2 regions of the Planococcus plakortidis genome follow, and region 2 is predicted to be linked to the other one. Evidence: riboswitches for the same ligand, from Rfam matches in the RefSeq annotation. Region 2 holds a riboswitch; the other holds the start of a gene.
The links. A riboswitch is a leader RNA that binds a small molecule or an ion and turns the genes downstream of it on or off. The one in region 2 is predicted to bind preQ1.
Positions count from the first base shown of each region.

Region 1 (16,215 bases), 1.1 Mb from region 2:
AGGCCATCGCCCCGCGGTACGAACCGTCTCCGCCGATGACCACCAAGCCCTCAAGCCCTTTTTTCTTCATCTGCTCGATCGCTTTCCATTGCCCTTCGTCTGTGCGGAATTCATCGCAGCGTGCGGAATAGAGCTTCGTGCCGCCGCGCTGGATGATATCGCCGACATCCCCAGCCTGCAAGTCTTCGATGTTTCCTTCGATCAAGCCTTGATAGCCATAATAGACGCCAGCCACTTCAACATCGTGGTAAATGGCTTTCCGGACGACTGCGCGTACTGCCGCGTTCATCCCCGGGGAATCGCCGCCGCTTGTCAATACTCCAATTTTCTTCACCAGAACCGCCTCCTGCACTTCCTTTTTACTTTATTCACCTTACCACGCAGGGCCTGTGCTGTCAGTCCAGAACTCCTGCGTGGCATGGGTTTTTTGCTGGATTTGAAAAAATAAAAAAGGCCGCTCTGTGCGGCCTGATTGTTATTCCGAAAAGACACCGATTGACCTGAATTTCTCGTATCGCTGGGCAATCAATTGTTGTGCATCCATGCTTTCCAGTTCCTTCAATGAATGACGGATGGCACCGCTGATCAATTGGGCCTGGCGGGCCGTGTCGTGATGGGCGCCCCCGCGGACTTCTGGAATCATATGCTCGATAATCCCCATTTCCAATAGATCTGGAGCCGTAATCTTCATGGCTTCCGCTGCGGTTTTCGCAAGCGCTGCATCTTTCCAAAGAATCGATGCGGCCCCTTCCGGTGAAATGACCGAGAACGTCGAGTTTTCAAGCATCAGGATGTGGTTGCCGACGCCAAGCGCGAGTGCCCCGCCGCTGCCGCCTTCCCCGATGACGATTGACAGCACCGGCACTTCAAGCCCTGCCATCTCCACGAGGTTACGGGCGATCGCTTCGCTTTGCCCGCGTTCTTCCGCAGCCTTCCCTGGATATGCGCCTTTCGTATCGATCAGGCAAATGACCGGGCGGCCGAATTTCTCCGCCTGCTTCATCAAGCGCAACGCTTTCCGGTAGCCTTCAGGATGCGGCATCCCGAAATTGCGGCGGACGTTTTCTTTTGTATCCTTGCCGCGCTGATGGCCGATGATCGTTACCGGCTGCCCTTCAAAACTCCCGATGCCGCCGATGATCGCTTCATCATCTCCGTAGACCCGGTCTCCATGCAATTCAATGAAATCCTTGAAGATGAGCGGCAAATAATCCAAAGTCGTCGGGCGTTCAGGATGGCGCGCCACCTGGACACGGTCCCAGGGCTTCATGTTTTCATAAATCTCTTGTTCTAGCTTAGCGAAACGCTGTTCGAGGGAAGTGATTTCTGAACTGAGGTCGACATCTGCCGTTTCCGTATATTCCTTCAGCTCGGAAATCTTCTTTCTCAATTCGATCAGCGGTTCTTCAAATGCCATCGTCTTCATTTTCTTTTTAGACATCGGATTCAGCCCCTTTCACATGCAAGCGTACGATGGTCGATAAAGTCTCGCGCATTTTCTGGCGATGCACAACCGCATCGAGTTGGCCGTGATCCAGTAGGAATTCCGCCGTCTGGAAGTCTTCCGGCAATTTCTCGCGCACAGTTTGCTCGATGACACGGCGCCCCGCGAATCCGATCAACGCTTTCGGCTCCGCCAAATTGATGTCGCCGACAGAAGCAAAGCTCGCGGACACGCCGCCAGTTGTCGGATGCGTCAAGATCGAGACGAATAGCAAGCCTTCATTGGAATGGCGCTTTAACGCGACGCTCGTCTTGGCCATCTGCATGAGCGATAAGACGCCTTCTTGCATACGCGCCCCGCCGCTTGCCGTGAAGATCAAAAACGGCACTTTCAATCGGGTGGCCAGTTCAACTGCACGGGTGATTTTCTCGCCTACGACCGAACCCATCGACCCCATTCTAAAATGTGAATCCATTACGGCCACGACTACTTGCTGGCCTTTAATCGAACCGGTCCCTGTGAGCACCGCCTCGTTCAAGCCGGTCTTTTCACTGTCGGCCTGGACTTTTTCGCTATACCCCGGGAAATTCAACGGGTTTCCCGATTTCAAATGATCATCCACCGATTCGAAGCTTGAATCATCCATCAGATGCACAATTCGTTCATGGGCCGTCATTTTGAAATGATGGTCGCATTTCGGGCATACTTTGTTCAGATTCTCCAATTCCTTCGTCAAGGTGATGTGCTTGCAGTTCGGGCATTTCGTCATCAAACCCTCCGGCACATCTTTTGCCGCTTTGGACGGTATCGTCGCTTCTTTTTCATCTCGTTTTCGCTTGAATATATCGCGTATCATTGCCATTGTGCATTCTCTCCTTTGATTAAGACGCTGCTCCAGGCTTTAAAATCCCGGATGGCTGTTTCGGCATCCTGTTTTTCGATCGCCTGCAGGATATTCTTCAGCAGGGTTTTCTCTTCCGTCGTGACTTCGCCATCGTACGGATTGCCCCCGTATTGCTTCAATAAGAACCAGATTTTCAACGATAGGCGGTTGCCTGACAGCACCATCAATTCACGGACGAAATCCTCCCTTATGAACTCATGGCCATCGAGCCGTTCACGGAAACTTTCCCATACAGGCAGTTTCGCGGCGTCGCTTGCGCAGATCGCCTGGATGGCTGCGGTTTCGTGTATGCACATCGTCACGCGGACATCTTCCAGCGTCTTGTTGTCCTGCAGTATGAAGGTCGCCAACAATTCCACAAGCCGGTGCTTTCTCGGATCGGCCAAAAATGTCCCTTCACCGCGTCGTGTTTCGATAAGCCCCAGCAACTCCAGGCTCCGGAGTGCCTCGCGGATCGTCGAACGACCGACCGCCAGCTTCTCGGCCAGCTCCCGTTCCGACGGGATCCGGTCGCCCGGCCGGATGTCCTGTTCCCGAATCATGTCCCGCATTTCACTTACGATATTTAAATAGCGCTTTGGCTGATTCATGAAAACTCCTTTTGTTTCCATTTTTTTGAAAGTGGTCTGACCACTAATCTTCCTATACTCTACAAAAAATTTCGGCCGCCGTAAAGAAAAAACTGCATTTCTTTTTAAGAAATGCAGTCCAAGCTGTCGAGAAAGTTATGAAGTCGTATTTTCCAAAGCTTATTGATCGCTTTCCGCGGGCGGGAATCGAGCCTCCTCGGTCGCTACCGAAAACCCTTGTGCTCCCACATCTGCCAGCAGATGCGTCGCAAATGAATAGGCTCAGCATAGCTTCGCTCATTCATTGCCTGTAGGGTCTCTCAAACCCGCTATTCCCGCAGGAAAGATAAGATCGACCTACGGGAGACCTTATCTTTGCGAAGTAATGCCTAGCATTATTGAGCAGAATGTTTTCCGATCAAACGCTTCTCCCAATACTTAGATCGACCTTTGAATTAGAAAATGTAGAAAAAACAATTTTCGCTCCAATTTATAGCTGTTCATAGACTTGTTCAACACTCTGAACTGTATTTCTTTTTAAGAAATGCAGTTCTTTGTCGATACTCCTATATGGGTCTGGATCATTTTGTTCCTTCATAAAATGGTTTTGCAGATGATGGTCGTCTTGCCTTGGCGGGTTTCAGCCGTTCCTTGGATTTCAAGCAAGGCGTCTTTATCCAATATTTCGTTGTACTGCGCATACTCTTTCGGGAACAGCGTAACCGAGGCGACCCCTGTTTCATCCTGCAATGTGGCAAACGCCATCGCATCGCCTTTTTTCGTGCGGATGCGCCGTACGTCTTCCACCAGCCCGAGCACTTCTACACGCTCACGGTCTTTTTTCTTCGGCAACTCGTTTAGCGCTGTATACGCCTTATTGCGCTGTTCTTTTTCCCGCTCCACAGGGTGGGTGCTCAAATAGAAGCCGAGTGCTTCTTTCTCGAAGTCGAGCTTGAGCCCGTCCGGCATCGGATCTGCTTTTGTGTATTTCGGTTTCATGAAGCTCGATCCCATATCATCGAACAAACCCGGGTCTTCGTTCGGTTTGACCAGTTCTGCGTGCTTGATCGCACTATCAAGAGATGCGAGCAGGACGGCCCGGTCTTTTCCGAGCACGTCCAAAGCGCCGGCTTTGATGAGTGGCTCGAGAGCCTTGCGGGTGAAATGCACAGCCGAAATCCGTTCGGCAATATTGAACAGGTTTTGGAAAGGCCCTTCTTTTCTCGCCTCGAGAATGGCTTTGACTGCCGTTCCGGGAACCCCTTTCACTGCGCTGAGCCCTATGCGGACCTGGCGTTCTTCCGATGAAAAACCGTAGCGGCTCCTTGCGATGCACGGTGCCGCAAGCGGGATTCTGCGTTCTTTCATTTCACGCATGAACTGTGCCGTCTTCTCGTTGTTCCCTTGGCTGTTCGATAACAGCGCGGCATAGAACTGCACGGGATAATGGGCTTTCATATAAGCCAGTTGGTAGGAAATCATGCTGTAGGCGACTGCATGGCTTTTCGGGAAGCCGTAATCTGCAAACCGCACGATCAAGTCATAGACATCTCCCGATTCTTTTGCGGTATAGCCTTTAGCGGTGGCGCCTCCTACGAAATGCTGGCGCTCTTCATCAAGGATCTGACGGTTTTTCTTGCTGACGGCACGGCGTAAAAGATCGGCTTCGCCTAAGCTGAAGCCCGCCATGTCAGCGGCGATTTTCATGATCTGTTCCTGATAGACGATGACGCCGTATGTTTCCGATAAAATTGGTTCCAGCACCGGATGGATATAGGCTACCGCCTCTTCGCCATGCTTGCGGCGCGCATACAGCGGGATGAATTCCATCGGTCCTGGCCGATACAAGGCATTGACCGCGACAATATCGCCGAACGCGCTCGGTTTGATGAGCATCAAAGCGCGCCGCATACCCGGTGACTCCAGTTGGAAAATGCCCGCTGTGTCGCCCTTTGCCAATAAGCTATAGGTTCCTTTATCGTCAAGCGGCAAACTGCGGTAATCAATCGGCAAATTGCGGTCGCGTTTCAGCATATGCGCCATATTTTCCAGAATCGTCAAATTGCGCAATCCAAGAAAATCCATTTTCAATAAGCCGATCGCTTCAAGCTCCTGCATCGGCCATTGAGTGATGAAAATATCGTCATGGCCTTTTTCGATCGGGACATAATCCACCAATGGGCCCGGACTCAGGATGACGCCGGCTGCATGGATTGAGGAATTGCGGGGCAGGCCTTCCAGCTTCAGTGCCGTCTTGAACCAGCGCTCTCGTGTTTCATTTCCGACAATCCAGTCTTCCAACGCTTTCGATTCACGAAGAGCTGCGCGCAAAGTGATGCCTGGCCGGCTTGGGATGAGCTTTGATATCTTCTCGAGTTCTTCGGCTTCGAACCCGAATACCCTCGCCGTGTCTCTCGCGACCGCTTTTGCGGACAAAGTGCCAAACGTGATGATTTGTGCCGTCTGCAAGGCACCGTATTTTTTCGCGACATACTCGACGACTTCGTGGCGGCGATGGTCCGCGAAGTCAATATCGATATCCGGCAAGGTGACGCGCTCCGGATTCAGGAAACGCTCGAATAATAACCCATGAGCGAGCGGATCGACATCCGTGATGCGCATCGCGAAAGCGACAAGCGAGCCGGCGGAGGATCCGCGTCCAGGGCCGGTCAAGATGCCCCTGTTTCTTGCATAAGCCATGAAATCGGAAACGATGAGGAAATAATCGATATAGCCCATTTTCGAAATGATGCCAAGTTCATAATCGAGCCTGTCCAAATAGCTTGGTTCCAATTTCCCGATACGTTGTTCCAGGCCCTTCAGGCAAAGCTCCCGGATCACGTCGCTTTTGTCGCTGCCTTCCTTCACCGGGAATCTCGGCAGCAATTGCCGGTTCAACGGAATCGTGACCCGGCAGTCCATGAGCAGCTTCCGGCTTTGTTCAAGCCATTCAGGATGGTCTGAAAACCACTCCGATAATTGCGTTTGCGTCGGGACGAATGCCATTGAATGTTCAGGCTTCCGGCGTTCAGGGTCACTTAGCTTGAACCCTTCGCCGATTGACCTTGCCACTTCATACGCAAAGGCATCTTGTGGCTTTACGTATCGGCATTCGTGGCTTGCCATGAATTTGAGACCGAAGGATGAGCAGTACTCGATGAACGTTTGTTCTGTCTCCTGCACCATCCCCCCAGGCCGTTCGATGCTGGCGAACAAGCCCTCCCCGAACAACCGCGACAAGATGCCGAGCGCTTCGCTGCGGTCTGTCAGCACCCACTCCGCATGATCAGGAATCACGCATACTAAACCTTCCTGATAAGCTGCCAGCCATTTTTGCGGGATGGCGTCCACATCGCGGGTCGACAAAGCACTCGACAGCTTCAATAACATCTGGTAGCCGGTGTTGTTCTGTGCATACAGCACTACAGGCAATGCGGCCCCGTCAAAGTCGACGGGCACGGAAAGGCCGAGCACCCCGTGGATGCCGGCCTTTTTGCAGGCGTCCCAAAATGGCAGGACGCCGTATAATTTGGAATTGACCAAAGCTGCCGCGCCAGCGCCTTGCTCGGTGAGAACCGCAAACAGTTCATCGAGGCGGATCGTGCTCTTGAGCGGATCAGCCGCCGTCACAATATGCGGATAGACCATTTCAACACCTTCTTTCCTTATGCCTTCGCGCAAATTTCTTTCAATCGCCCGATGACCCGGTCTGCCTCATCCCAGGAATATGCGACTGCCCCGGACGCCATCGGATGCCCACCGCCCCCGAATTCCTTGGCGAGCGTATTGATGACCGGACCTTTTGAACGCAAACGGACGCGGATTTCAGAATCTTCTTCTATTAGGATGACCCAGGCTTTGATGCCTTTGACATTGCCGAGCGAGCCGACCAAAAGGGAAGTGTCTGCCGGGGTGACTTCGAATTTCGCCAGGATATCCTTGGTGATTTTCACAAACGCCGCGCCATCTTCATTCATCTGGAAATTCTGGTACATATACCCTTGTAAATGCAGCAATTTCCGGTCCATCTCATACATGCCGTTGTGGAGTTCGTTGCGGTCGAAATCGTACTTGATCAATTCGCCTGCCACGTCGAACGTCTTCTGCGTGGTGCTCGGAAACAGGAACCGGCCGGTATCGCCGATGATTCCCGCATAAAGCAGCCGGGCACCCGCATCGGGCATGGACCAATTCTCTTCCACTTGGCCGTATGTGAATAGTTCATAGATCATTTCAGATGAGGAACTCGCTTTTGTGTCCACTTGGCAAATATCCCCGTAATCATCATCATTCGGATGGTGGTCGATTTTCACCAATTTCGCCCCGCTTCGATAGCGCTGGTCGTCGATCCGGTCCGTATTGGCGGTATCCGTGACAATCACTAAAGCACCTTCGAAATCGTCATCTTCGACTATATCGGGGAAATCGAGGAAATCCATGTTGTAATCGTGCTCTCCCGCTGCAAGCACACGCTTTTGCGGGTAGTTGTGGTCCAGTATGTATTTCAGGCCGATCTGGGACCCGTATGCATCCGGGTCGGGGCGCACATGGCGATGGATGATGATCGTATCGTATTGCTTAATTGTGTCGATGATTTGACTGTACATTGTTTCAATCCTCCAGTAGGCAGGGAAATCCATTCGCATTTTCTGGCCATCCCCATTACAATGGAGATAGATTTGCACAACAGGAGGTTCCCCATGCTCATATTCGTATTTTTGATTATCATTTCAGCTGTATTCTATCTCTACTATAAAACGAAGCAGATCCGCACCCGCTTGCCGGTTCGCAAAAACTGGTACGCCAGCCGCGCCCAGATTGCGCTCGGCAGCTTTATCGCCTTTTTCGGCATCAATCAGCTATTCGTTTTCCAAACCGTCGTCACGTATATCATTGCCGGCATTTTCATCGTTCTCGGCTTGGCGCTGATCGTCCATAACTTCAAGGCGAATCGCCATTACCAAGCATTTCTCGATGAAGAAACCCGCTTGAATCCATAAAACAGCCCCTCCCATGCGGAGAGGTTGTTTTTTTTCGTGCGATCGGTGTAAGGAAGGGATCGCTCCCCTGCCAAGGTGCCGCCCATCAACGGTCGAGCAATTGGAACGTCAGCATCGATTTGCCGATCACTTGCTGTTCATATAGCACTTCAACATCGACTTTCGCCGATTTTCGGCTAATGTCCAGGATGGCCGGCCGGATGGTCAATGAAGCATCGAGCTGAACCGGTTTCAGGAAGTAGACCGTAATATTTTCAAGCACGCTGTCTTTGCGGTTTTTCGTTTTCAGTGCAACGGTCGCAGCCTCTGTCAGCACCATCGTATAAGCCCCGTAGGACAATGAACCATATGCATTCGTCATCTGCGGCGTGACACGGAATTCCAGGCTTAGCTTGTCTTCTTGCACCAAGGTCAACTGGCTTTTGATGATATCATCGATGGTCTCGCCTTGCTGCGGCTGGCGCTGGGCAGTCTGGATCGCTTTCAATACATCCTGCCGGCTGATGATACCCATGAGATTGTGGTGGTCGTCGGTGATCGGCAATAAATCGATGCCTTCCCAGATCATCCGGTGCCCTGCAGCCGCGACGCTCGTCTGCAGCGACACGGTAATCGGGTCTTTGGTCATCACTTTATCGATCGTTTCACCATCCGCAGCGCCGATGACATCCCTAGACGTAACGATCCCGACCAGCCTGCCGTTGCTGTCGACAACCGGAAATCCGCCGTGCGTCGTTTCATTGTTCAGCTCATTATAGCGGCTGACCGGATCTTTGATGTGGAGGAAATGGGTGTTTTCCAAGGGGATCAAGATGTCTTCGATGAGCAGGATCTCTTTTTTGATCAATTGGTCGTAAATCGCCCGGTTGATCATCGTGGCTACCGTAAACGTGTCGTAGCTGGTGGAGATGACCGGCAATTCCAGTTCATCGGCCAGCTTCTTCACTTGATCCGACGCATCGAAGCCCCCTGTGACGAGAACGGCGGCCCCTGCTTGAAGGGCATACTCATGGGCTTTGTAGCGGTTTCCGACAATGAGCAGATTTCCGGCTTCCGTGTAGCGCATCATGTCTTCGAGCTGCATCGCCCCGATAACGAATTTGTTCAGTGATTTATGGAGGCCCGCCCGACCGCCGAGGACTTGGCCATCAACGACTTTGACGATTTCCGCATACGTCAGGCGTTCGATGTTCTCTTTTTTCTTGCGCTCGATGCGGATGGTGCCGACCCGTTCAATTGTCGAGACGAGCCGCTTGTTTTCCGCTTCCTTGATGGCCCGGTACGCCGTGCCTTCCGATACTTGGAGCTCCTTGGCAATCCGGCGGACGGAGATTTTCTCCCCGACAGCCAAGGTCTCGATATAGTCCAAAATCTGTTCGTGTTTCGTAGCCATTATTTCACCAATCCTTCTGCTATCCTTATCCCTTAGTTTATCACAATCCGAATGGAAGTCGACAACCCGGGCAGCCGCCTTCAAAAGCCAAGTTCGGGTCGAGGCAATAAAAAAAAACAGGCAAGGGAAATCATTGGTCTCCCTTGCCTGTTCTCTGTTAAAAGATTCTATAATTCGATGCTATCGCCAGGCTTCATGACCTGGACTTCCGCCTGCTTGACCGCCTGCTTGAATTTTTCTGGGTCCTGCTTGATCGGCGGGAAGGTATTGTAATGGATCGGCACCGCTTGCTTTGGATTGATCAGCTCGACGGCGTAGGCGGCATCTTCCGGTCCCATCGTGAAGAAATCGCCGATCGGGACGAATGCCAAGTCGATCGAATGGCGCTTGCCGATGATTTCCATGTCGCCGAACACTTCCGTATCGCCCGCATGGTACACCGTTTTCCCTTCGGCTTCGAAGAGAATCCCGGCTGGCATGCCGCCGTAGATGACCTCGCCTTCTTCTGTCGTATAGGATGAGCTATGGAATGCTTTCGTGAATTTCACTTTGCCGAAGTCGAATTCTTTAGCGCCACCGAGGTTCATGCCAACTGTCTCGATTCCTTGACTGCCCAGGTAATTGGCCAGCTCGACAGGCGCCACGACGACCGCGCCGCTTGATTTGGCGATGTCCACTGTATCGCCGACATGGTCGTTATGCGCATGCGTCAACAGAATCGCGTCCGGCTTTTCTTCGCTTGCTGTCAAGTCCGTCAATTCGTTTCCGGTAATGAACGGATCGATAAGGATCGTTTTGCCGCCGGTTTGGATTTTCACAACCGAATGACCGTGATATGAGATTTTCATGATATCCCTCCAATAGAGTTTTGGCTCCTTGCTTTCTGCTGTTTTATACCCTGATTTTTGATATGCTACACATGAAGGGGAGGAATACATATGAACAAATTGACCAATTTGCAAAGTTTTTTGAAGCAACAGCAACTCGACGCGGCGCTCATCACCGACCCGCATAATGTCTTTTATTTGACCGGTTTCAATAGCGACCCGAAAGAGCGATTGCTCGCCGTCATGGTGTTTGCTGATGCTGAGCCGTTCCTCATCTGCCCGGCAATGGAAGCGCCCGATGCGAAAGCAGCCGGCTGGACTGGCGAAATTGCAGGACATGCCGATACGCAAAACGCGATGCAAGTGCTTTACGAAACAGCAGCTACGCGGAATTTGCCGCTGGAGCACATCGCCATCGAAAAAGCGCATATGAACGTCGAGCGCTACGACGCAATCAACCATTATTTCCAGTCACCCAAGATCCATTCGATCGATGCGCAGATGAACGCGATGCGCGTCATCAAAGATGCGGCCGAACTCGACATCCTGCGCCATGCCGCGTCGCTTGCGGATTACGCCATCGAAGTGGCAGCTGACGTGATGCAAGAAGGCATGACGGAAATCGAATTGATGACCGAAATCGAGACAGCGTTGAAGAAACGCGGCATCACCCATATGTCGTTTGACACCACTGTGCTGACAGGGCCAAAAGCCGCTTCCCCGCACGGCAAAACCGGTGAACGTAGAATCGCTCGCGGCGACCTGGTGCTGATGGACCTCGGCGTCATCTATGAGGGGTATTGCTCGGATATCACCCGGACACTGGCTTTCGGTGAACCGAGCGAACAAGCGAAAGAAGTATATGAAGTCGTCAAGCGGTCTGAGCAAGCAGCACTCGAGGCGGTGCGCCCGGGCGTCACGGCAGCTGAACTTGACGGCATTTCCAGAAAGGTCATCGAGGACGCGGGATACGGACAATATTTTACACACCGCCTTGGCCACGGCCTTGGGATTTCCGTCCACGAATTTCCGTCGATCCACGGAGGCAATGATATGCCGCTCGAGGCGGGCATGGTCTTTACGATCGAACCGGGCATTTATGTTACGGATCAGGTCGGCGTTCGCATTGAAGACGACCTGGTCGTCACCGAAGACGGCTATGAAGTGCTGACCAAATACCCGAAAGAATTGACGATCATCAACCGTTAGAAAAAAGAGCTGGCCCGAAAATCCATTTGGCGGATTTTCCTGGGCCAGCTCTTTTTCATCATTATTGCAGCAACTCGTCTACCGATTTGTATTCGAGGCCTTGATCGTCAGCTACAGCCTTATATGTTACATGGCCATCCATTGTGTTGACGCCTTTTTTCAATGCTTCGTTGTCAAGGACCGCTTGCTTAAGCCCTTTATTGGCGATTTGCACTGCGTAAGGGACCGTCACGTTCGTCAAGCCGATTGTCGAGGTGCGGGGAACTGCGCCTGGCATGTTCGCAACGGCATAATGGACAACATCGTGCTTCACGTAAGTCGGTGCGTCGTGAGTCGTGATGCGGTCGCTCGTCTCGAAGATTCCGCCTTGGTCGATGGCGATATCGACGACGACAGAACCTGGCTTCATCGATTTGATCATGTCTTCAGTGATCAATTTCGGCGCTTTCGCTCCAGGAATCAATACCGCCCCGATGACCAAATCCGATTTTTCGACCGATTGGGCGATGTTCAATGGGTTCGAGATCAATGTTTGCACATCTTTGCCGAACAAATCATCCAATTGGCGCAAGCGTTCTGGGTTCAAGTCAAGAATCGTGACATCTGCACCCATCCCGATCGCCACTTTCGCAGCGTTCGTCCCTGCGACACCGCCGCCGACGATGGTCACTTTGCCGCGCGAAACGCCAGGGATGCCGCCGAGCAGGATGCCGCCGCCTCCGTGGATTTTCTCAAGGAACTGGGCACCGATCTGTGTCGACATACGGCCTGCCACTTCACTCATTGGCGTAAGGAGCGGCAATGAATTGTTCGGGAGTTGGACCGTTTCGTAAGCGACACCGGTTACTTTCGATTCAAGCAAGGCTTTTGTCAATTCCACTTCCGGCGCTAAATGCAAGTAAGTGAACAGCACTTGGCCTTCACGAAAATGCTTGTACTCGCTAGCTACCGGCTCTTTTACTTTCATGACCATGTCCTGCGCCCACGCCTGGTCGGCATCCGCCACGATTGTGGCGCCTGCTGCTTCATAATCGGCATCCGTAAAGCCCGATCCGAGCCCTGCACCGGATTGGATGAAAACTTCATGGCCATAAAGTGCCAAGTTCACTACTCCCGCCGGCGTCATCGCCACGCGGTTTTCATTGTTCTTAACTTCTGTAGGTACCCCAATACGCATTACAAAACCCTCCATTTATTGTGTCTGAAATAATAAAATAAACGAAAATACTAGCATTTGAAACCAAATCCATTCTAACAGATATTGTTGGATATTGCTCCTTAATTTTGTCTTTTCAAAAGATATTTTTTTACTTGCCATAACGCGGCGCAAAAGCATTTATATCCAGAATGAAAGATATACCGGTATAGTGAAAGCAAAAGAAATAGGAAATAAATCAATAAATTTCACTCTTTAGGAAGGAACAAATTGCCCATGCCTCGAAAGATACAGTATAGACAAAGGAGGAATGTACAGATGACCTTAAAGTATAATCAAATCATGGTAGCTGTCGACGGATCAAAAGAAGCGGAATGGGCATTTAAGAAATCCATTGGTATCGCCACACGTAACCATGCGACCTTGAACCTGGTGAACGTGATCGACACCCGGTCGTTCGCTGCGATCGAAGCTTATGACCGCTCGATTGCCGACCGCGCCCAAAAATTCGCGGAAGACTTACTTGGGGACTATAAAAAAGAAGCCGAAGCCGGCGGTGTTGAAAACGTCAACATTGTGGTCGATTACGGCTCACCTAAAACGATGATCCCCCGCGAACTCGCTGAGAGAGTCGAAGCCGACTTGATCGTCTGCGGCGCAACCGGTTTGAATGCAGTCGAACGTTTCCTTATCGGCAGCGTTTCAGAACACATCGTCCGCTCCGCTAAATGCGACGTGCTTGTTGTCCGTACAGACGAAGCCCAAAGTGACGCACCGGATGAATACTATTCTGAAGAACGCTCCGGAAAACCTGAGTGACACATATAAAAGCACATGGCCTTCATCCGGGCCGTGTGCTTTTTATTATGCCTAATCTTTCACTTTAATGACGATTTTTCCTCTGGCATGGTGGGATTCGCTTAGTTCATGCGCATCCCGCACCCCTTCCTCGGTCAATGGGTAGAGATGGCCGATTTCCGGTTTCACTTCCCCGCTGACGAACAGATCGCCCAATTTCTTCAATTGCTGGCCATCCGGTTCCAACCAGAAACCGCTGACATGGATGCCGAGCTTTTCCGCTTTTTCCTCATCGGGCTGGCCGGCGATGCTGACAAGCCTGCCGCCGCGCTTCAACACGCCGTAACTTTTTTCGAGCGTCTCCCCGCCCAAAGTATCCAACACGAAATCGAAGTTCTCCAACACTTCCGAGAAATCTTCTTCGTGGTAATCGATGACGCGATTCGCGCCGAGAGACGTGACCAGTTCGTCATTCTTATCGCTCGCTGTCGTCGCTACATAGCAGCCAATGCTGTTGGCAATCTGGATCGCCATGCTCCCGACGCCGCCTGCACCTGCATGGATGAGCACTTTATCGCCTTTTTTGATATGGCCGCTCTCTACCAGGCATTGCCAGGCAGTCAGCCCTGTCAAAGGAATCGCTGCACCTTCCTCGAAGCTCATGCTTTCGGGCATGCGCGCAAGCAAGTTTTCATCGACCGGGACGAACTCAGCATAGGTCCCTTGGCGTGTTGTAGCCGGACGTGCAAAAACCCGGTCGCCAGGATGAAAATGACGGACGCCCTCGCCCACTTCCTTGACGATCCCTGCAACATCCCACCCGAGAATGATCGGGAATTCCCATGGCAGCATTTCTTTCAAATAGCCTTCCCTCAACTTCCAATCGATCGGGTTGACTGAAGTCGCGTGGACTTCCACCAATACTTGATGCGCCGAAATAACCGGCGTTTCCACTTCGCGTTCTTTCAATTGCTCTTTACCCCCGTACTGATCAATAACGATCGCTTTCATTTGCACCCACTCCTCCCTTTTATCCCTTATATACCCTGAGACCATCTTGCTACACATGAAAAAGCGCCAGAACTTCACTGACTATGCTATTATGGATACTGTTTCATAAAAGAGGTTCGCAAACTCCCTCTCTAAAAAACTAAGGAGCTGTATGTAAATGAAAAATGAAAAAGCAGTCGTGGTCTTCAGCGGCGGGCAAGACAGCACCACTTGCCTATTTTGGGCGCTGGAACAATTCAGCGAAGTGCTTGCCGTCACGTTCGATTACGGCCAGCGCCATGCGCAAGAAATCGACCACGCAAAACGCATCGCCGAGAAGCTCGGCGTGTCCCTTCAAGTGCTCGATATGGGGCTCATCAACCAATTATCCGCCAATGCTTTGACACGTGATTCGATCAAAGTCGAAGAACAACAGGACGGCCCTCCTTCCACATTCGTTCCTGGCCGCAATTTATTGTTCTTGTCTTTTGCAGCGATCTACGCCGATGCATTCGGCGCACGCCACCTCGTGACCGGCGTCAGCGAAACGGATTTCAGCGGTTATCCGGATTGCCGGGATACCTTTATCCGTTCGCTCAATGTCAGCCTCAACTTATCGATGGACAAGCAGTTCGTCATCCATACGCCGCTCATGTGGCTCGATAAGGCCGGCGTCTGGGCATTGTCCGACGAACTCGGCGCATTCGATTTCGTCCAAGACGAAACCTTGACCTGCTATCACGGCATTCCGGCCTCAGGCTGTGGGACATGCCCATCTTGCGTACTGCGAAATGAAGGCTTGCAGACGTATTTGTCCCAAAAGGCAGGTGCGAACTCTTGATGCAGCAATTCTACCCATCTGTCCCGCACCCCTATAGCTTTGAATTGAATAAGGATATGCATTTTTCCGCAGCTCATTATATCCCGGCCGACGAAGCCGGCAAATGCGCAAAAATGCATGGCCATACCTACCATTTGAATATCACGATTGCCGGCGATCGATTGAACGGCACCGGTTTTCTCATCGACTTTAAACAATTGAAAGACTTGATCCATAAACGCTACGACCATAGCGTCTTGAATGACCATCCGGAATTTGGGGATACTTTCCCGACGACCGAACAGCTCGCGCAGCAAATACACGAGCTGGTGCAGGAAACGCTTGACCGTTCGGATAACCGCCCAAGATGCATTCAAGTCATCGTCCGGGAAACCCCGACAAGCTATGTCATCTACCGTCCGAAAGAGGTGTCTTCATGAAGATTCCCGTGATGGAAGTATTCGGCCCGACGATACAAGGCGAAGGCATGGTCATGGGCCAGAAGACGATGTTCGTCCGGACCGCTGGCTGCGATTATTCCTGTTCATGGTGCGATTCCAAATTCACTTGGGACGGCACCGGAAAAAGCGTCATGATGACTGCAGATGACATAGCCCAGCAGCTTGAGGATCTCGGAAAAGACAGCTTTTCACACGTCACCATTTCCGGAGGCAACCCGGCACTTCATAAAGGCATCGCAGAACTGGTCGCATTGTGCCAAGAGAACGGCTGGCGTACCGCCGTCGAAACGCAAGGAAGCATCTGGCAGGATTGGCTCTCGGAAATCGATGAAGTGACCGTTTCCCCGAAGCCCCCGAGTTCTGGCATGATTTTGGACTACTCCAAACTCGATGCCATGCTCGGCAAGCTATCGTCATCTCAAGCCAGCCTGAAAGTTGTCGTATTCGATGAAGCGGATTTCTTTTTCGCTGAACAGCTGCACTTGCGTTATCCATCATTCCCGTTCTTTTTGCAAGTCGGCAATGACGATACACAGACGAGCGAAGACGAAAAGTTAGTCCAGCATCTGCTCGGGCGCTACCAATGGCTGATCGACAGGCATTTGGCTTCCGTTTCGCTCAATGACGCAAAAGTATTGCCGCAG
Region 1 is NZ_CP016539.2:1,319,581-1,335,795, reverse strand. It holds gene pfkA (6-phosphofructokinase) at 1-334, opposite strand, end outside; gene BBI15_RS06805 (acetyl-CoA carboxylase carboxyltransferase subunit alpha) at 476-1,441, opposite strand; gene accD (acetyl-CoA carboxylase, carboxyltransferase subunit beta) at 1,434-2,306, opposite strand; gene BBI15_RS06795 (FadR/GntR family transcriptional regulator) at 2,297-2,938, opposite strand; gene dnaE (DNA polymerase III subunit alpha) at 3,512-6,565, opposite strand; gene BBI15_RS06785 (DHH family phosphoesterase) at 6,583-7,524, opposite strand; gene BBI15_RS06780 (YtpI family protein) at 7,618-7,917, shown strand; gene BBI15_RS06775 (DRTGG domain-containing protein) at 8,003-9,310, opposite strand; gene BBI15_RS06770 (metal-dependent hydrolase) at 9,478-10,158, opposite strand; gene BBI15_RS06765 (M24 family metallopeptidase) at 10,249-11,346, shown strand; gene ald (alanine dehydrogenase) at 11,408-12,523, opposite strand; gene BBI15_RS06755 (universal stress protein) at 12,821-13,321, shown strand; gene BBI15_RS06750 (NADP-dependent oxidoreductase) at 13,373-14,311, opposite strand; PreQ1 riboswitch class I at 14,417-14,460, shown strand; gene queC (7-cyano-7-deazaguanine synthase QueC) at 14,469-15,131, shown strand; gene queD (6-carboxytetrahydropterin synthase QueD) at 15,128-15,550, shown strand; gene queE (7-carboxy-7-deazaguanine synthase QueE) at 15,547-16,215, shown strand, end outside.
Region 1: linked by a shared signal. The riboswitch ahead of queC (7-cyano-7-deazaguanine synthase QueC) and the one ahead of queF (preQ(1) synthase) in region 2 are both predicted to bind preQ1.

Region 2 (16,215 bases):
CGGAAGTGGCTTCCAAATACGCCAATGAAACCGGGCAGCATTTGACGGTCAACGGCGTCGAATACGAGTCCGAAGCCTTGCAGAACACTTCGTATTGGATCGACGAGCGCAAGACGCGCTTCCAGCCGCGCTTTTTGATCACCAACGCCCAAATTGAAGATGCGGTCCTCAGCTCAATTGAAAACGTTCTTGGGGGCGAAGATCCAATGGCGGCGGCTGAAGCGGCCCAGCAAATCGTAGAGGAAAACAGGGAATAACAGGTCCATGAGAATCTCCAAATCCATCTACCTGTTCTTTCTTCCGGGGCTTGCCCTTTACAGCTTGTTCTTTCTGTACCCGACCATCAGTGCCCTGTTCTATTCCTTTACCGACTGGGACGGCTTAAGCGCCGCATTCCAGTTCGTCGGCATCGACAATTACACCCGCGCCTTCACCGGGGATTCGATTTTCCAGAAAACGATCGGCAATAACTTGAAGTTCATGCTGACCGTTGTCGTGTTCCAGACGCTCGTTGCGCTCGCTTTCGCGCTGATCGTCATCAAGAATACGAAGACGAACGTATTCCTGCGGGCACTATACTTTTTCCCGACCATTCTTTCGTCGGTATCGGTCGCGTTCATCTGGGCGTTCATCTACGACCCCTCGATGGGCATCCTGAATCAACTCCTCGGCTTGCTCGGATTGGACTTCCTGGCACAGAATTGGCTCGGCAATGCCAATATCGCCATCTATTCGCTTGCCATCACCCAAGTGTGGTTCCATGCCGGCCAGATGTTGATCATCTTTGTCGCCGGGCTCCAAGCCATTCCAGAGGATTTGTACGAAGTGGCGAAAATCGAAGGCGCCAGCAAGTGGCAGACGTTCAAAAGCGTCACTTGGCCGCTTCTTGCGCCTTCCGCCACCATCGTTGTCGCCTATACGACGATCCAGTCGTTCAAAGCCTTCGATTTGGTGTTCGCGATGACCGGCGGCGGGCCGAATAATTCCACTGAAATCATCGCGACCTATATTTACGATGTCGCGTTCAAGAGTTATCAATTCGGTTACGCTTCCGCGATTTCCATCATTTTCATGGTCATCATCGCATTGATCACCTACCTGCAGTTCAAGGCTTTGCGCTCAGACCGCGTATCTTACTAGAAAGGGGGCGGCAACTTTGCTGTTCAGGAAATTCTCACTGCTCATCTATGCGCTGCTGATCCTGATCCCGTTGGTGGTCGTCCTGTTGACGTCCGTCAAAACACTTCAGGAAACCTTCCGCGATCCGCTCGGCTTGCCGGACGGTGGCTTTAAATTCGATAATTATGTCGCCATTTTCCAGGAACAAACGATGGCCGGCTATTTTCTCAACAGCACCATCGTCACCTTGTTCTCGGTTTCATTTACGCTGCTGCTCGCCGCGATGGTGGCATTCGGCATCACGCGCATGAATAATTGGATCGGCAATGTACTGTTCGCCTTGTTCACCCTCGGCATGATGGTACCGGCGCAAGTCATCATGGTTCCGCTGTATTCACTCATGCTGGATTTGGGGCTGACCAACAGCCTTGTCGGGTTGATTCTCGTCAACATCTCCTCGACTTTGCCGATTGCCGTCTTCATCCTCACCGGTTTCATGAAAACTTTACCGAAGGAATTGTTTGAAGCGTCGACGATCGACGGGGCAGGCAACTGGAAAATGTTCACGAAAGTGGCGATTCCATTATCCTTGCCTTCTCTCTCGGCAACAGCGATTTTCCTGTTCGTCATGCACTGGAACGACCTTCTGTACCCGCTCCTGTTCATCACGGACAATGCCTATAAAACCTTGCCGCTCGCGCTGCTCGAGTTCCAAGGGCAATATTCCACCAATTATCCGATGCTGTTCACCGGCGTCATCATCGCCTCAGCGCCCATGGTCATTGCCTACGTTTTCCTGCAGCGCTACTTCGTCGCAGGCATCACGGCCGGCGCGGTCAAAGGATAACAAAAAGCCTCCGGAATTTTTCCGGAGGCTTTTCTCATTATTTGGCAAAGACATGCTTGCCGATTTTCTTGATGGTCGAACGGGTGAAGATCCACTGGTCAGTTGCCGTGACCGGATTGTAATAGTATGTCGCGCCGGAAGATGGATCCCATCCTCTTGCCGCTTCCCGTACAGCACGGTAAGCCGAAGCGTTCGGCGTCAGCCAATATTGCCCATCATTCACTGCCGTAAAAGCGTTGCGCTGGAAAATGACGCCATATGTACTGCTCGGGAAAGCGCGGGATTGTACGCGGTTCATGATGACCGCCGCGACCGCGACTTTTCCTTCGAATAGCTCGCCACGGGCTTCACCGTGTACGGTACGGGCCATCATATCGACTTGCTTCATCTTTTCGCGCGTCAATGGCCCTGTAAAACCGGTCGCTTTGACGCCAAAATCGCGTTGGAATTGGACGACCGCGTCTTTCGTGATCGAGCCGTAATAACCGGTCGGGGCTACGTGGAAATAGCCAAGTTTTTGAAGTTTGGTTTGAAGTTCTGTCACTTCGCTGCCGGAAACGCCTTCGTGCAGATCAGGCGCATGAGCGGAAACCGCTGAATGTGAAAATGTTAGAAAGAAAATCGTTGCTAAACTGAATAAGAGCACTTTAATTGTTTTCATGCTTCCTCTCCTTTTCCTATTTGACAAGAATCGACAATTGATTCCTTTTTAAAGTATATCTTTGGTAAATACTAAAAACAACATGACGGAGTTACTTTGTTTTCTAATTTTTCTATCAACTCCCTAGGCCTTTCTATTGCTTCTGTATTCTTTAGGCCTATAAATCCCGGTCCGATTGCCGCGGAACTCAAAAAAAGGCGAGCCTATAGCCCGCCTTTCCGTAGATCCACCCGGAGTCAATTTCGTTGTCTCACATAATGCACTTGCGCGATTTGGCCATCCTGCCCAACGCTTTCCAATGTGAAGTCTAGACGGCGCTGCGCTTTCTGGAAAAGCGGGATGCCATCCCCAAGCGTTACTGGAGCGATCGAGATGATGAATTCATCGATCAGATCTTCCTGCAGGAGACTTTCCAGCAGCAAGCTTCCGCCCACCGGCCAGATGGTTCCGCCGGGTTGCTGCTTCAGTTTTTTCACGACACTCGCCGGATCTTCCGAAGTGAATGCAATCTGGCCTTCATCTTCTTTCGGGCGGCTGGTGAATACATAGGAGCGCTGGTCGGCATAAGGGAACTTCCCGCCTTCATGGGCGATCACCCATTCATAGGTGCGCCTGCCGAGCAGGACCGTATCGACCGTGTCGATGAATTCCCCATATCCGGCATCTCCCTCCATTTCCACGTCCAATAGCCAATCCAAAGTCTCCTCTTTATCGGCAATATACCCGTCCAAACTTTGCGCAATATAACAAACAACTTTCCGTTCACCCATCGAAAACTGCCTCCTTCAGCCGCTCATTGCTGCTGCTCGCTGAACTGTTCCTCTTAGGATTCCAGCTCTTCCAATTGCTTTTTCGTTTGCGGAAACGCATTTGCCTGCCATTCAGCACGATAGGCAGAATCCAATTGGGTCAAGCCTTCCTCTGCATGGTCGTAAGGGGCATTGACGCTTTCCTCATGGTCGATCTCGTAGCTATTGCGCATATCGCTGTCTTCATATATCCAAACCTTGCGCTTCTTATCATTATAAGCCTTCAATAAAATCAATCCTGCGCCAAGTGCTGCGCCTGATGCAACGAACTTTTTCATATCGATGCCCATACTGATCCCTCCATTTTGTTCTTTGTACTTGTCTTCCCCTTTTTCACCGGCCTTAACCTTTGCATATTTAGACGTCTGGACCAGAGTTTGGTAAAGTGGAACTAAACGATCCTGGAGGCGATTTGATGAAAAAAATAGTCATCGTATCTGACACGCATATCCCGAACCGGGCGAAAAAACTCCCTCAGCCACTGGTCGAGGCTTGTGATGGAGCCGATTTCATCATCCACGCCGGCGATTGGCAGATACTCGATGTCTACCATGAATTGTCGGCTTACGCTGAAACGGACGGCGTGGCAGGCAATGTCGATCCTTGGGACATCGTCGATCGTTTCGGACGGAAGAAAATTTTCACATTCGGCGATTTGAAAATCGGCGTCGTCCATGGAGACGGCATACGAAAAACGACCGAACAGCGCGCGCTCGAAAGTTTTTCAGGGGAAGATGTCGATATCATCGTTTTCGGCCATTCCCATCAGCCTCTCATGCGTGAAACGGATGGGCTGACATTGTTCAATCCCGGTTCGCCTACCGATAAACGCCGCGAACCGCAATATTCATTCGGGCTGCTTGAAATTGACGATACTTGGCAACTCAAGCATGTCTTTTTCGATAAGGAAGATTAACAGAAGGGCCATTTCCTGACGCAAAGGAAATGGCCCTTTTCGATAAGCGGCCAATGGAAGGGCATTGGACCACCGGCTTGCTTCAATGTTTTTGGAAGCTGAAACCGAGCCGCTTGAGCGCTGTCTCGAGATTCGCTTCAATCATCGTCCCTTTCAAGGCTTCTGCAAAATGGGGGACTTTCAGCGCCATATAAGGCTGGATGCCCGTCACGACCGGCTGTACGCCGATCACCCCCAAGACCTTCACAAGCTTCAATAAATACTCGCCCACCTCCGAGTTGATCTGCGAGACGCCCGAGACATCGATCACCAGCACCTCGATGCCTTTTTCCGCACAGTCATGCATCACATGATCGATGATCGCTCTGGCCCTTTCAGCCCTCACTTCGCCGATGATCGGCAAAATCGCCACTTTCCCGACAATCGGAACCATCGGCGCTGCCAGCGATTCAATTTCCCCGTATGCCCGTTCCAGCTCCAGGACATAGGTCAATAAAGTCGCGAGCGTTTCAAAGATGAATGGCAAATCCGCCGGCAGCTCGCACGGGCCATCGTCAAGCCCGCAGACAGTGCCATAGGGTGTGCCGTCTTCATAAAAAATCGGAACGCCGATAAAACACCCTGCTTCGAACCCATCCGTCATCCCTAAAGAACGAGTCAATTCGTGTTCCCCGATCCGTTCGATGATCAAGGTCTCCGCCCCATGCTCGACGCTCAACGCCGACAGTGTACACGGCAAGGGCGGTGCCTCGCCCTCTTCGATCAGATGCTGTTTCGTGTTATGTACCTTGATGATTTTCTGGACGCCGCCCTCTTGCTTGGAAATATAAAAGCTGTTCATCCCTGCTTGCTTGCTGAGAATTTGGAGAATATACGAAGCCGCTTCATCGAAATCATTGAAATCCCTTATCTTTTCCAGATTCCTCCTCACCATCCACCCATCTCCCCTTCCCAACATATTTTCATCCGGAAATTCCGCCAGTTCTTTTATCTATCTACATTATAACGCTCTTTATTATCTGAAATGTTTAAATTGTGTAACAAAATAAGTTTTTTTAATATGTTCATTCTTTCCAAATATCGGGTATACCTTATCACAAGTGAAAGGAGGCTCATCAATGGGCAAGGAATGGGACATCGAATTACTGGAACAGACCGATCGCATGATTTATTTCACGTGGACCCCGACAGATGAAATTTCCCAAATAAAAAAAGACGGAGTCATCGTCTATACAGGAACGCAGGCATCTTTCCGGGACGAAGGCCTGAGCCCCGGCGAATTGTTTTGTTACACCATTGAACGCCAATCGGAACAAGGCAATTGGATGCCGGCCGTGAAGTTGTTGACCGGCACTGAAAAACGCGACCCCGATTGCATCAACCAACTCGAACAGATCGTCCTATCGACTATCGTCTCTCACAAGCGGGTCTCACTCGCTTGGGGAGCGCTCGATGGCATCGGTGAATATGACATCTACCGCGACGGAAAGCAAGTCGCAACCACCCGCAAGACCCAATTCACCGACCGGGAGGTGCCGCAAGACCGCGAAGTAACTTATTGGATACGCGCGAGACGCCCCGTCGAACGGACCGAAAGCCCATTGCGCAAAATCAAATCACTCGCAGCCAATATATTCGGGGCCTTGAATGTGGCTTCATCACCGGAACAGGCGGCGGTGGAGAAGTTCTGGCTGTCGAAAAAGATCGCGCCGCTCAATCAATTGCTGGGGGAGAAGCAGGGCAAGGCGCCTGAACTGAAATGGCATCTGCGCTACCTGACCTTTTTGCCGGACGATGTGTTAAAAAACCCTAACCTGGCCTCCCCGAACCCCTATTTTCAAGGGGACGACCGGACATTCGACCCGGAATCCAAACATTACCGCTCCCTCACCAATTGCATCATCGACCTAAGCAAACAGCAGGGCACATTCGACTTCGATAAAGACATCGGCACCAGTATCGCCTATAATTGGCGGCGGAAATTCCGCAAGGCGGATGTCGCCTCGAGCGAAGGCGTCGACGCAAGGATATCGGAAGAAACACCCCAAAAAACCGAGATCCTGCTCACCCACAGCGTCGGGAATCCGCTGACGACATCACCGAACATCGACTATGAAGTATCCGCGACATTTTACCGGAACGGCGTGTATGATTTCATCGGCGTCCATGATCAATCGCCGAATCATGAAATTTACCTGAAGCTCGGGGATCACGGGAGCTGGCAACCGCTTCACCAGACCGAAAGCGAAGGGCTGGCCTGGATGGCCGATCCGATCGCTGCCCATTATTGGCGCTTTTCCAATTTCCTTTAATGGCTCATCAAACGATATTTCCATACGAAAGGGCAGTTCCAGGTTTTCTGGAACTGCCCTTTTCAGCTTGTTGAAGAACTCTGATAGACAGATATTAAATTGAAAGCTGACGATCTTTTCGACATTCAAAAATTAATGACTTATTCAAGTATTTGGAGAAGCGTTTGCTCGACTCCTATGGGACTAGCGGGTTTGAGAGACCCCGCAGACCGCGATAGCGGGTGAGGAGGCTCGATTCCCGCCCCATGGAAAGCGAGCGATAAGCTTCGGAAAATACGACTTTTTAACTTTCTCGACAGTCTGGAAAAGGGCAGTTCCAGGTTTTCTGGAACTGCCCTTTTCCGTCCTTAATACTGGTCCAAAAATCGCTTGCGGATATGCGGAGGCGGCAGCATGCAGCTGTCGAGCTTGCCGAATACTTTATAGCGGTTTTTTGCGATGAGGTCATATGCCCCGTCACGTAAGGCGCGCGGGAATGGCTGGAGATGATACGCCAGTTTCCATAGGCCAGTCAAATGATGTGAAATCTTGAGTGCGCCTTCCGATTTCACGTACGCTTCGCCATCTTCAATCAATACCAGGCTGTCGACGTCATCCGGGACATTGTGCTTTTTCGAAAGTTCCTGCCCGATCTCGCTTTGCAGGGACGCGAATTGGAAATAACCGGCCGGGTCATGATTGATGATGAATTGCACACTGGAATCGCAAAAGTTGCAATCTCCGTCAAATAAAACAATCGCATGCTCCATAAATGATCCTCCTTTAAACTAATGCCTGCCTTTCATTTTCCCTATTCCCATTTCTTGAAACCATCTGTCTTCGTCCCCTGATGAAAGAATAATTTCCAGCCGTCGCTGCGCTTTTTCCATACCGAACTGCGATGGCTCCATGCCCCTGTTGTCCGGTTCTCCAATGTGTACATCGTCAGCACCGCTTCAGGGCCGAGCTCTTTTGCTTCAAAGCGGGAAATACGGAAGTCGTCTTCCTGCAAGGCATAGCCTGAATCGAAATCGGAACGCCGGCAAATCCCGCCGGAACTTCCGAACTCCCAAAACTCATCATCTAGTATTTCCGCCATCCGAAAGTTCGACTCTCTGGCAGCCGGTGCCAAATGGCTGTTCTCCAATGCCAGAAACTGTTCATGTAAGCTCTCCATTCACATTCCCCCCCTGTCGTTTTGTCGAAGAAAAAAAGCCCCGACAATTGCCGGGACCGGATCATTTAAATTGCTCGTCTTCTTCTGCTTCATCGTCTTTGTAGAAATCTTCCTGGTCTTCACCGGGTTGGTCTTGAGGGCCATCCGATGACCCGAAATTCTCGACATCCTCGAAGCTGTTCCCGTAATCGCGGATTCTGCCGTCTTCCGTTCTCGCCGGGCGGTCCGTCGATGAGCCGATGACATCTTCTTCCGAAGGCCGGCTTTCCATGTCCAGGCTATGGTCGGCATGGTCGATGCACGTCAACGCAGTCGGTATCGCTTCCAGCCGCTCATAGGGAATGTCTTTTCCGCATACTGCGCATGTCCCATAAGTTCCATCTTCAATGGCTTTTAGCGCCGCGAGCACATCTTCATGCTCTTCTTCCTTAAATTGCTCGAGCGCCATGCCCCGTTCCTGGTCGTATAGGTCAGTCGCGTTATCGCCTGGGTGATTATCATAATTGGATAGTTCGCTTGTTTCGAACTCCTCTGTATGCTCCATTCGTTCCTCGAGCGACTTCAATTGCGCTTCGAGTTCCTGCTTCAAGTTTTTCAGCTGTTCGTCCGTCATGTTGACTCCTCCTCCAAATACTCGCTTGTGCTATATATATTGCCTTTATCGGAGAAATCAAACCTCAGGCTGCAGCTCAGAAATCATCGAAGCGGTCCATCAAGCTCATCAAATACTCATCCAAGCGGTAACGGACCAATTCATCGGACAGCCCGGACAAACCGAACGCCTTCCATCCCGGGTAAACGGCTGGGCTTCCGTCCAATATATCGATCAACGACAACAGGTCCCAATACGGGTCATAGGTGAATGACTCGCCGGCACAGCGTTCATAAGCCGCCAAAAATTCGTTGGCCACCCGTGTGCCGTAAAGCTGGGCCAGATTGACACGGCAATGCCCGACATCGACACCCGCAGGCCCGCGGCACGCATTGACCCAATCGACAACCCCGCTCACCTGCCCGGATTCCCAGAGAATATTTCCCGGGTGATAATCGCGGTGGATCAAACTGTATTCGACGGGCGGCCCTCCAGCGGCTACGATGTAGAACGCGCGCATCCAGTCGCCTTCCACGCGTGACCACTTCGGACGCTCGAGGCGCCGTGCATCGTTATAGGCAAAATATTCGTAAGGAAACCCTTCCGCTTTGTGGCGGTGGATCTCCACTAAGGTTTGCGCCAGCCCATCAAGCCACCCCGCATCGTAGGCAGGCGGGAAAATGACCGCCCCAGGAACTTTCGTCATCAATACGGCGGGCATACCGCACGCCTCGCCATTTTCATCAAACGCCAGAACGCGCGGTGCGGAAATGCCCGCTTTTCCGGCAAGCTCCAGGCTCATCGCTTCATGCCTCGCCAAATCCGGTTCCTGGTCGAGCCACTCCCCTTTATGGTGAAGCCGCAGCACCACGCTCTGTTGCTCTCCGTCCTTGTTCGCCCGAATTTCATAAAGCAGTGAAGAAGTCCCACCTTCCAAGGGGACAGCTTCTACCAATGCAGCTCCTTGCCATTTCGCCTCGACCCAGTCGAGTGCCTGGCGGGATAAGCCGCCGAATCCATTAGTCATTCTTGCCGCTCCTTTCAGCCTATCTTTTGCTTTTAGTGTACCATGAAAAAACGCCTACTCCAGCTTTTTGCTATGCGCCCACCCGAAATTCGGGAAGCGTTTATCGCGGCGCCAGAAGGGTATGGTTTTCCTACAATGACTTTTCAACTTAAACAGGCGAATCGCCTGCATTGACCATACTGAAGGAGCTGACGTTACATGAAAGTGAAGCACCCGATCCCGAAAGCAAAAGAATTGGACAATACCCTATCCCTTCTCGGGGAAGGGTTTGATTTCCTGCCTGGCCGCCGCAAAGAGCTGGGTTCGGATATTTTCGAGACCCGCCTGCTCGGAAAAAAGGTTATCTGCATGGCCGGCGAAGAAGCAGCTGAACTGTTCTATAATAACGAGTACTTCAAACGCAGCGGCGCAGCGCCGCTTCCGCTTGAACAGACGCTTTTCGGGCGCGGTGCGGTCCATGGCCGCGACGGCGAAGACCATCACCAGCAAAAGCGCATGTTCCTGTCGATGATGACACCCGAACGTTTGGAAGATGCCAAACGCATGGCCATTCAGGAACTCGACGCCAAAGCGGAACAATGGCAACACATGGATGAAGTCGTCCTCTTGGATGAAATCGAGGAAATCTTCACACGCTCCATGATCCATTGGGCAGGGCTTCCGATGAAAGAAAGCGAAGTCAAGCAGCGCACATGGGAGCTCGTGACGATGGTCGATTCGTTCGGACTCACCGAAGGGCGCTACCGTGAAGGCATGAAAGCGCGCAATGCGCACGAAGACTGGCTGAAAAAAATCATCAAGCAAATCCGTAAAGGCGAATACAATCCGCCAGCCTATACAGCTGCGTACATCGTCGCCCATCACCGGACACCGAACGGCAAGCTGCTCGACCTCGAGACGGCAGCTGTCGACTTGAATAACGCCTACCGCCCGATGATCGCAACCGCGTACTTTATCGTCTTCGGCGTCATGGCGATGCACGAAAACCCGGTCACGCTCGGCAAACTCCAGGCAGACAAAAACAACTACAGCCATAATTTCGCCCAGGAAGTTCGCCGTTATTATCCATTCGCGCCAGTCATGGCAGCGATCGCCAAGAAGGATTTCAACTGGAATGGCGTGCACTTCAAAAAAGACATGCGCGTCATCCTGGATCTGTATGGCACGAACCACCACCCCGATTCCTGGGACAATCCCGAGGAATTCATCCCGGAACGTTTCAGTACATGGAACGGCAGCCCCTTCAATTTCGTGCCACAAGGCGGCGGCGACCATCACACCGGACACCGCTGCGCCGGCGAGTGGATGACGGTCATGGTCATGCAATCATTCTTCAAGTATTTCGCAGAGAACCTGAAATACAGCGTGCCTGAACAGGACTTGTCCTACGATATGTCACGCATGCCCACCATGCCAAAAAGCCGCTTGATCTTAAAAGACGTCCAAAAACTGAAAAACCGGCCAGACAATGTGTTCTATCACGAACAGAAGAACACGACTGTGCAATCAGGTTGTCCGTTCCATTGATAAAAAAGCTTTCTAATAATAAAAGGCTGGCGAAAGGTGTGTTTTCGTCAGCCTTTTTCTTATGCTTCAGTTTCATTGCAGACATCTCTTTCATCCATTAGCTTATGTATGTTCTTAATTGTTTCAAAACGAATGTTTCCCGTTTCAACCAGCTGTTCCGTTCAACCTGTTGAATTAAACGCTCATTTTGCAAAATTGCTTCTTCTAACGCCACCCACTCTGGAGTAAAATCAAGGACACTTTCGTAATCATCCAATTGCAACGGAAGCTTTTCTTCATTTTTCAATTCTGCTATATAATAATGCGAAGTCATTTCAAATACGACATCCATCTCATATTCATCAGATCGACGTTCAATCACTGTGCCGACCCATTCTTTGACTTCACAATTGATATAGCCAGTTTCTTCCCTAATTTCACGGACGAGTCCTTCTGTATCACTTTCATTTTCTTCTACACCACCACCTGGGAATTTGTAATCTCCCCTGTTTGATTGGACCAGAAGAATGTTATGCCCGGACATAATAACCGCCCTAACTGCCTTTCTTTCAAATATCTTATTAATCTTCTTAAGCCCTTTTTCTTCCAGTATTTTATGAAACTCCATCTTTCCACCACTTTTCTGTTTGAATTCAGCTATAAAGTTGTAAATAGTATACCTTAAAATTCCATTTTCTATTTGTAATAGTTAAAGTGAAACTAGTTTCATCGCGGCATAGGACTGAAGGTAGCGAGGGCCTGCTTCCCCATTGTTCCGTAATTCTATGGGTGCTTCATCTTACCATTCACCGCCCAGATGACTTGAGCTACAAAGTAAGATGCTTTTCTCCTTTCAATATTTAATGGATTGAAGAAATTATCTACCACTTTAAAACCAGAGACGGAGTGGAAGGGGGGCTGACTCCTGAGGGACCGCGCGAGCTGGCGAGACAAATGTACGGCGCTCTTTGCCGTACATTGGCTCAACACCCGCCCCTCGGAAAGCAGCCCCCCTGAAACGCAGTCGAAAAGCGGAAGCTTTTCTACTCACTCTGTAGCTAAATGTATGACCCGCAACTCAAAGACTCAAAGCCCTAACAAACCAACAATTGACAGAACCGCCCTCATCTTATACGATAAGGCAGGAAATTAAATAACCCGGCAACGGGAGAGGTTCATAGCATTCCACCCTCTATAAAAAACTATGGATTTTGAAATCAAGCCGAATCCACATGCGATTCGGCTTTTCGTTTGTCCGATTTTTTTATAGCTCTCCCCCGCCGGCCCAATATAAGGAGGCCACACACATGGCAGGAAGAAACGAAGAAACACTCGAGCATTTGTCCTTGCTCGGCAACCAGAACACACGCTACAAATTTGAATACGACCCCGGCATTCTAGAAGCGATCGACAATCTCCACACGCGCGATTACTTCGTCAAATTCAATTGCCCTGAATTCACTTCGCTATGCCCGCAAACCGGCCAGCCGGATTTCGCGACGATCTATTTGAGCTTCATCCCAGACAAGAAGCTCGTCGAAAGCAAAGCCTTGAAGCTCTATTTGTTCAGCTTCCGCAACCACGGCGATTTCCATGAAGATGTCGTCAACATCATCATGAACGACTTGATCGAGCTGCTCGACCCGCGCTATATCGAAGTATGGGGCAAGTTCACCCCGCGCGGCGGCTTGTCGATCGACCCGTATACGAATTACGGCAAGCCTGGCACGAAATACGAAGAAATGGCGACGTACCGGATGATGAACCACGACATGAATCCGGAAACGATCACCAACCGATAAGGAGCATCGTCCATGTTACTTTATTTGAATGGCGCTTTTGTCGGCCTGCTCATCTTATCCAATATCCTGGCAGTGAAACTGTTCTCCATCAGCGAATGGGCGGTGCTGCCGGCTGCAGTCATCGTCTATGTCTTTACGTTCCCGATCACCGACACGATCGCGGAAGTATACGGCAAAGAAGCGGCTCGCCAAACGGTCATGGCCGGATTCATCACGCAGCTCGCGGCGCTGGCGTTCATCTTTGCGGCCATCCATTTGCCGTCTGCGCCGTTTTTTGCAGACCAGGCAGCGTTCGAGTCGATTTTCTCGGCCGGCTTCCGGGTGACGCTCGCAAGTTTGGTATCGTATTTCATCAGCCAAAACCTGGACGTCACGATTTTCCATAAATTAAAAGCACGCAATGGTGAATCGAAATTGTGGCTGCGCAACAATGCCTCGACGATGGTCAGCCAATTGGCCGATACGACGATTTTCATCACCATCGCTTTTTACGGGACGATGCCGCTATCGGCGTTGGGCGCCATGATCTTGACGCAGTATGCGTTCAAATGGGTCGTCGCAGCAGCGGACACGCCGCTTGTCTACCTGCTCGTCAAACTCGCTCGCCGCTCCAAGACAGCCGCTCAAAAGAGTTTCGCTTAATCGAATCATAAAAAAGCCGCCGGCACGTGTTGAGTGCCGGCGGCTTTTGCTGTTTATTTTTTTCAGGATGGCTGGGCTGCAGGGACGATGATAGCAGCCGAGTCACTATGCTGTGTCCAGACGAGCTCTGCGGTAATCGGCAAATGGTCAGAGGCAGCCGTTTCGATTCTTTCTGCATCCCGCACGTCAAAGCCGCGGTCGGCGAAAATATAATCGATGCGTGTCATCGGCTTGAACGATTCACCGGTTTCGTGATTTTCATAAGGGGACGGATACGTATAGGCGTCGCCGCGTTTGGCTTTCAGGAAAACATCCGTCATCGTACAGTGGAGATGGGCTAAGTGGCGATGTGTTGGCGGTGCATTGAAATCGCCCGCGATGATTTTCGGGAAATGGGTTTTGCCCGCGATTTCCATTATTTCCGCGACACTCAATTCCAACTCCTCATCCTTCAATGCCAAATGCGCATTCAAGACCTTAAGATACGTACCGCCGACTTCAATGACGGTCTCGAGGACACCCCGCTGTTCGTTATTGTAGATGTCGGTGACGACTTGCGTCAAAAAATGGTTTTCTGCATATTTGATTGGATAAAGGCTTAATGTGGCATTTCCGTACTGGCGGTTCGGGCGTTCCGGGTCATCGGGCGCTTGATTCAAATTAGCGCCAAATGCCGCATACATCCCGAGCCGCTCGGCCAGCCATTCGACTTGGTCCATATAAGAACTGCGGTTGGAAAAATGGCGGTCGACTTCCTGGAGCGCCACGATGGTGGCTCCCGACGCTTCGATTACCTGTGCGGTTCTCTCTAAATCCACTTCGCCATCCATTCCCATTCCATGGGCAATATTGAACGACATCACTTTCACTGTTGGGGTCCTGCTGGCATCGCCGTGCATGAGACCATCTCCTTTTCTGGTTGAAACGAATCAGTGGCAGCTGCGATTGTCCCCTTAATTATAGCAAGGATGGCGCTTTTGCAAGTTAAATCTAGGTTAAAAAATGTTATGGTTTTGTAAATTTTTGAGTTTCGCCACAATTGGTACATGATCTGAGGCTTCGCTGGCAATTGTCCAGGCCTCTATCGCCTCGAAATGGGCATCATGGAAAATATAATCGATTTTTTGGCCATGGTCGCCTTGTTTCTTATACGTATCCGGGTAAGGGCCAGAACCGAACGCATTGTAGAAATGCTTCGAGAATCGCTGGATGTGGCTGGTTGAAGGCGCGGCATTGAAATCCCCCACCAGCAATTGAGGCAAGGGGTTGTCGGACGTTATAGCGATGATTTCCGTCAAGCTGCGATCCACTTCCTCGTCAATCAACGACAGGTGCGTATTATAGAACGAGAATCGCCGCCCTTCCACTTCGATGACCGCTTCGAGCATTCCGCGCGGCTCGAATTCCTCCGGGTGCACTTCGACAGCGCTTAAATCATGGTTTTGGGACGACACGATCGGATAACGGCTTAAAATGGCGTTGCCGTATTCACGCTTCGGCCGTGCACCGCCCGCTCCCCTGTCGATTAAGTTCGGCCCGTATGCCATGTGCATGCCGAGCCGCTTCGACAGCCATTTCGCCTGATCCAAAAACCCGCTGCGCGAGGAAAAATTGCGGTCCACTTCCTGTAAACCGGCAATATCCACTTTTCCCTGCTCAATCGCTGTTGCCGTCAGTTCAAGGTCCAGCTCTCCATCGATCCGTTTGCCTGAGGCGATATTAAAGCTCATCACTGCCAGCATCTTCCCCACCTCCTCGTTCGCTTGTTCCCGTTTACTTCCATTCCCCAGCCCAGCTGGATAAAACCAAAAAAAGCCCGCAAGCAAGCGGGCCCCTGTTCATCCATTCAATTTATCCGTATAGGCAATGATCGCATCCCGCAAATATTGCGCTGCCCCTTCGCCTGCTTTTTCATAATAGGCCGCGAAGCGTTCATCCGCGACATACATTTCCGCGAGTCCTGCGTGCGCTTTCGGATTGTAGCTGCCCCAGGTATACCCGAGCCACTGCCGGTGCAAATCGGCCACTTCCTGCCCAGCATTCCCTTCCGGTTCGCCGCCTTTCAGCGCTTCCCCCAGCTTCTCCAGGACCTCCTGCTCGAGACGCTTGAACGCTTCGTATTGCTCTTGGTTCATGCCGAGCATTTTGGCGTTTGACCGGTCGACTTCCGCATCGCCATATTTCTCGCGGATCTCTTTTCCGTAAGCCGCTTCATTGTCCTCAACCAGCTGCTTCTTGAATCCTTCGAACTTTTCATGGTCTGCCATTTGGCTCTCCCCTTTTTTTGCGGAAATGGTTTTCTCCACATTGCTAATCAAAAGGTCCAGGCGGCTGCGTTGTTCAAGCAATTGTTCCCGCTGCCCGAGCAATGCCCCGATTTCATCAAAATCCGGATCATCCAATAGCTTCGCGATGTCGTGAAGCCCGAATCCGAGTTCGCGGTAGAACAAGATGAGCTGGAGCCGGTCGATTTCCGGACGCCCGTACATCCGGTAACCGGACTCATTTTTTTGCGGCGTCAATAAACCGATCGAATCGTAATAGCGCAAGGTCCGCGCGCTCACGCCGGCAAGCGAAGCCAATTTCTGCACTGTGTACATGCCGCCACCTCCTGATGACTTCATCTTAAACCTTGACGCAGCGTCAAGGTCAAGAAAAACATTAGGTCAATTGCTGCTCGGCGAATTCGCGATACAGCGCATGCTTCCCGGTTAACTCCCGGTGGTTGCCGATGCCCGTGACCCGGCCCTTTTCAATGAAGATGATTTGATCGGCATCGACGATCGTCGACAGGCGGTGCGCAATGACCAAAGTCGTCCGCCCTTC
Region 2 is NZ_CP016539.2:269,493-285,707, reverse strand. It holds gene BBI15_RS01545 (ABC transporter substrate-binding protein) at 1-257, shown strand, start outside; gene BBI15_RS01540 (carbohydrate ABC transporter permease) at 265-1,140, shown strand; gene BBI15_RS01535 (carbohydrate ABC transporter permease) at 1,157-1,966, shown strand; gene BBI15_RS01530 (cell wall hydrolase) at 2,004-2,627, opposite strand; gene BBI15_RS01525 (dihydrofolate reductase family protein) at 2,864-3,397, opposite strand; gene BBI15_RS01520 (hypothetical protein) at 3,451-3,726, opposite strand; gene BBI15_RS01515 (metallophosphoesterase family protein) at 3,852-4,352, shown strand; gene BBI15_RS01510 (STAS domain-containing protein) at 4,435-5,286, opposite strand; gene BBI15_RS01505 (hypothetical protein) at 5,471-6,664, shown strand; gene BBI15_RS01500 (thiol-disulfide oxidoreductase DCC family protein) at 7,012-7,413, opposite strand; gene BBI15_RS01495 (nuclear transport factor 2 family protein) at 7,455-7,820, opposite strand; gene BBI15_RS01490 (TraR/DksA C4-type zinc finger protein) at 7,882-8,433, opposite strand; gene BBI15_RS01485 (phosphotransferase family protein) at 8,510-9,439, opposite strand; gene BBI15_RS01480 (cytochrome P450) at 9,638-10,966, shown strand; gene BBI15_RS01475 (NUDIX domain-containing protein) at 11,064-11,573, opposite strand; PreQ1 riboswitch class I at 12,110-12,157, shown strand; gene queF (preQ(1) synthase) at 12,253-12,747, shown strand; gene BBI15_RS01465 (queuosine precursor transporter) at 12,760-13,389, shown strand; gene BBI15_RS01460 (endonuclease/exonuclease/phosphatase family protein) at 13,452-14,288, opposite strand; gene BBI15_RS01455 (endonuclease/exonuclease/phosphatase family protein) at 14,385-15,131, opposite strand; gene BBI15_RS01450 (MerR family transcriptional regulator) at 15,228-15,989, opposite strand; gene BBI15_RS01445 (ABC transporter ATP-binding protein) at 16,051-16,215, opposite strand, start outside.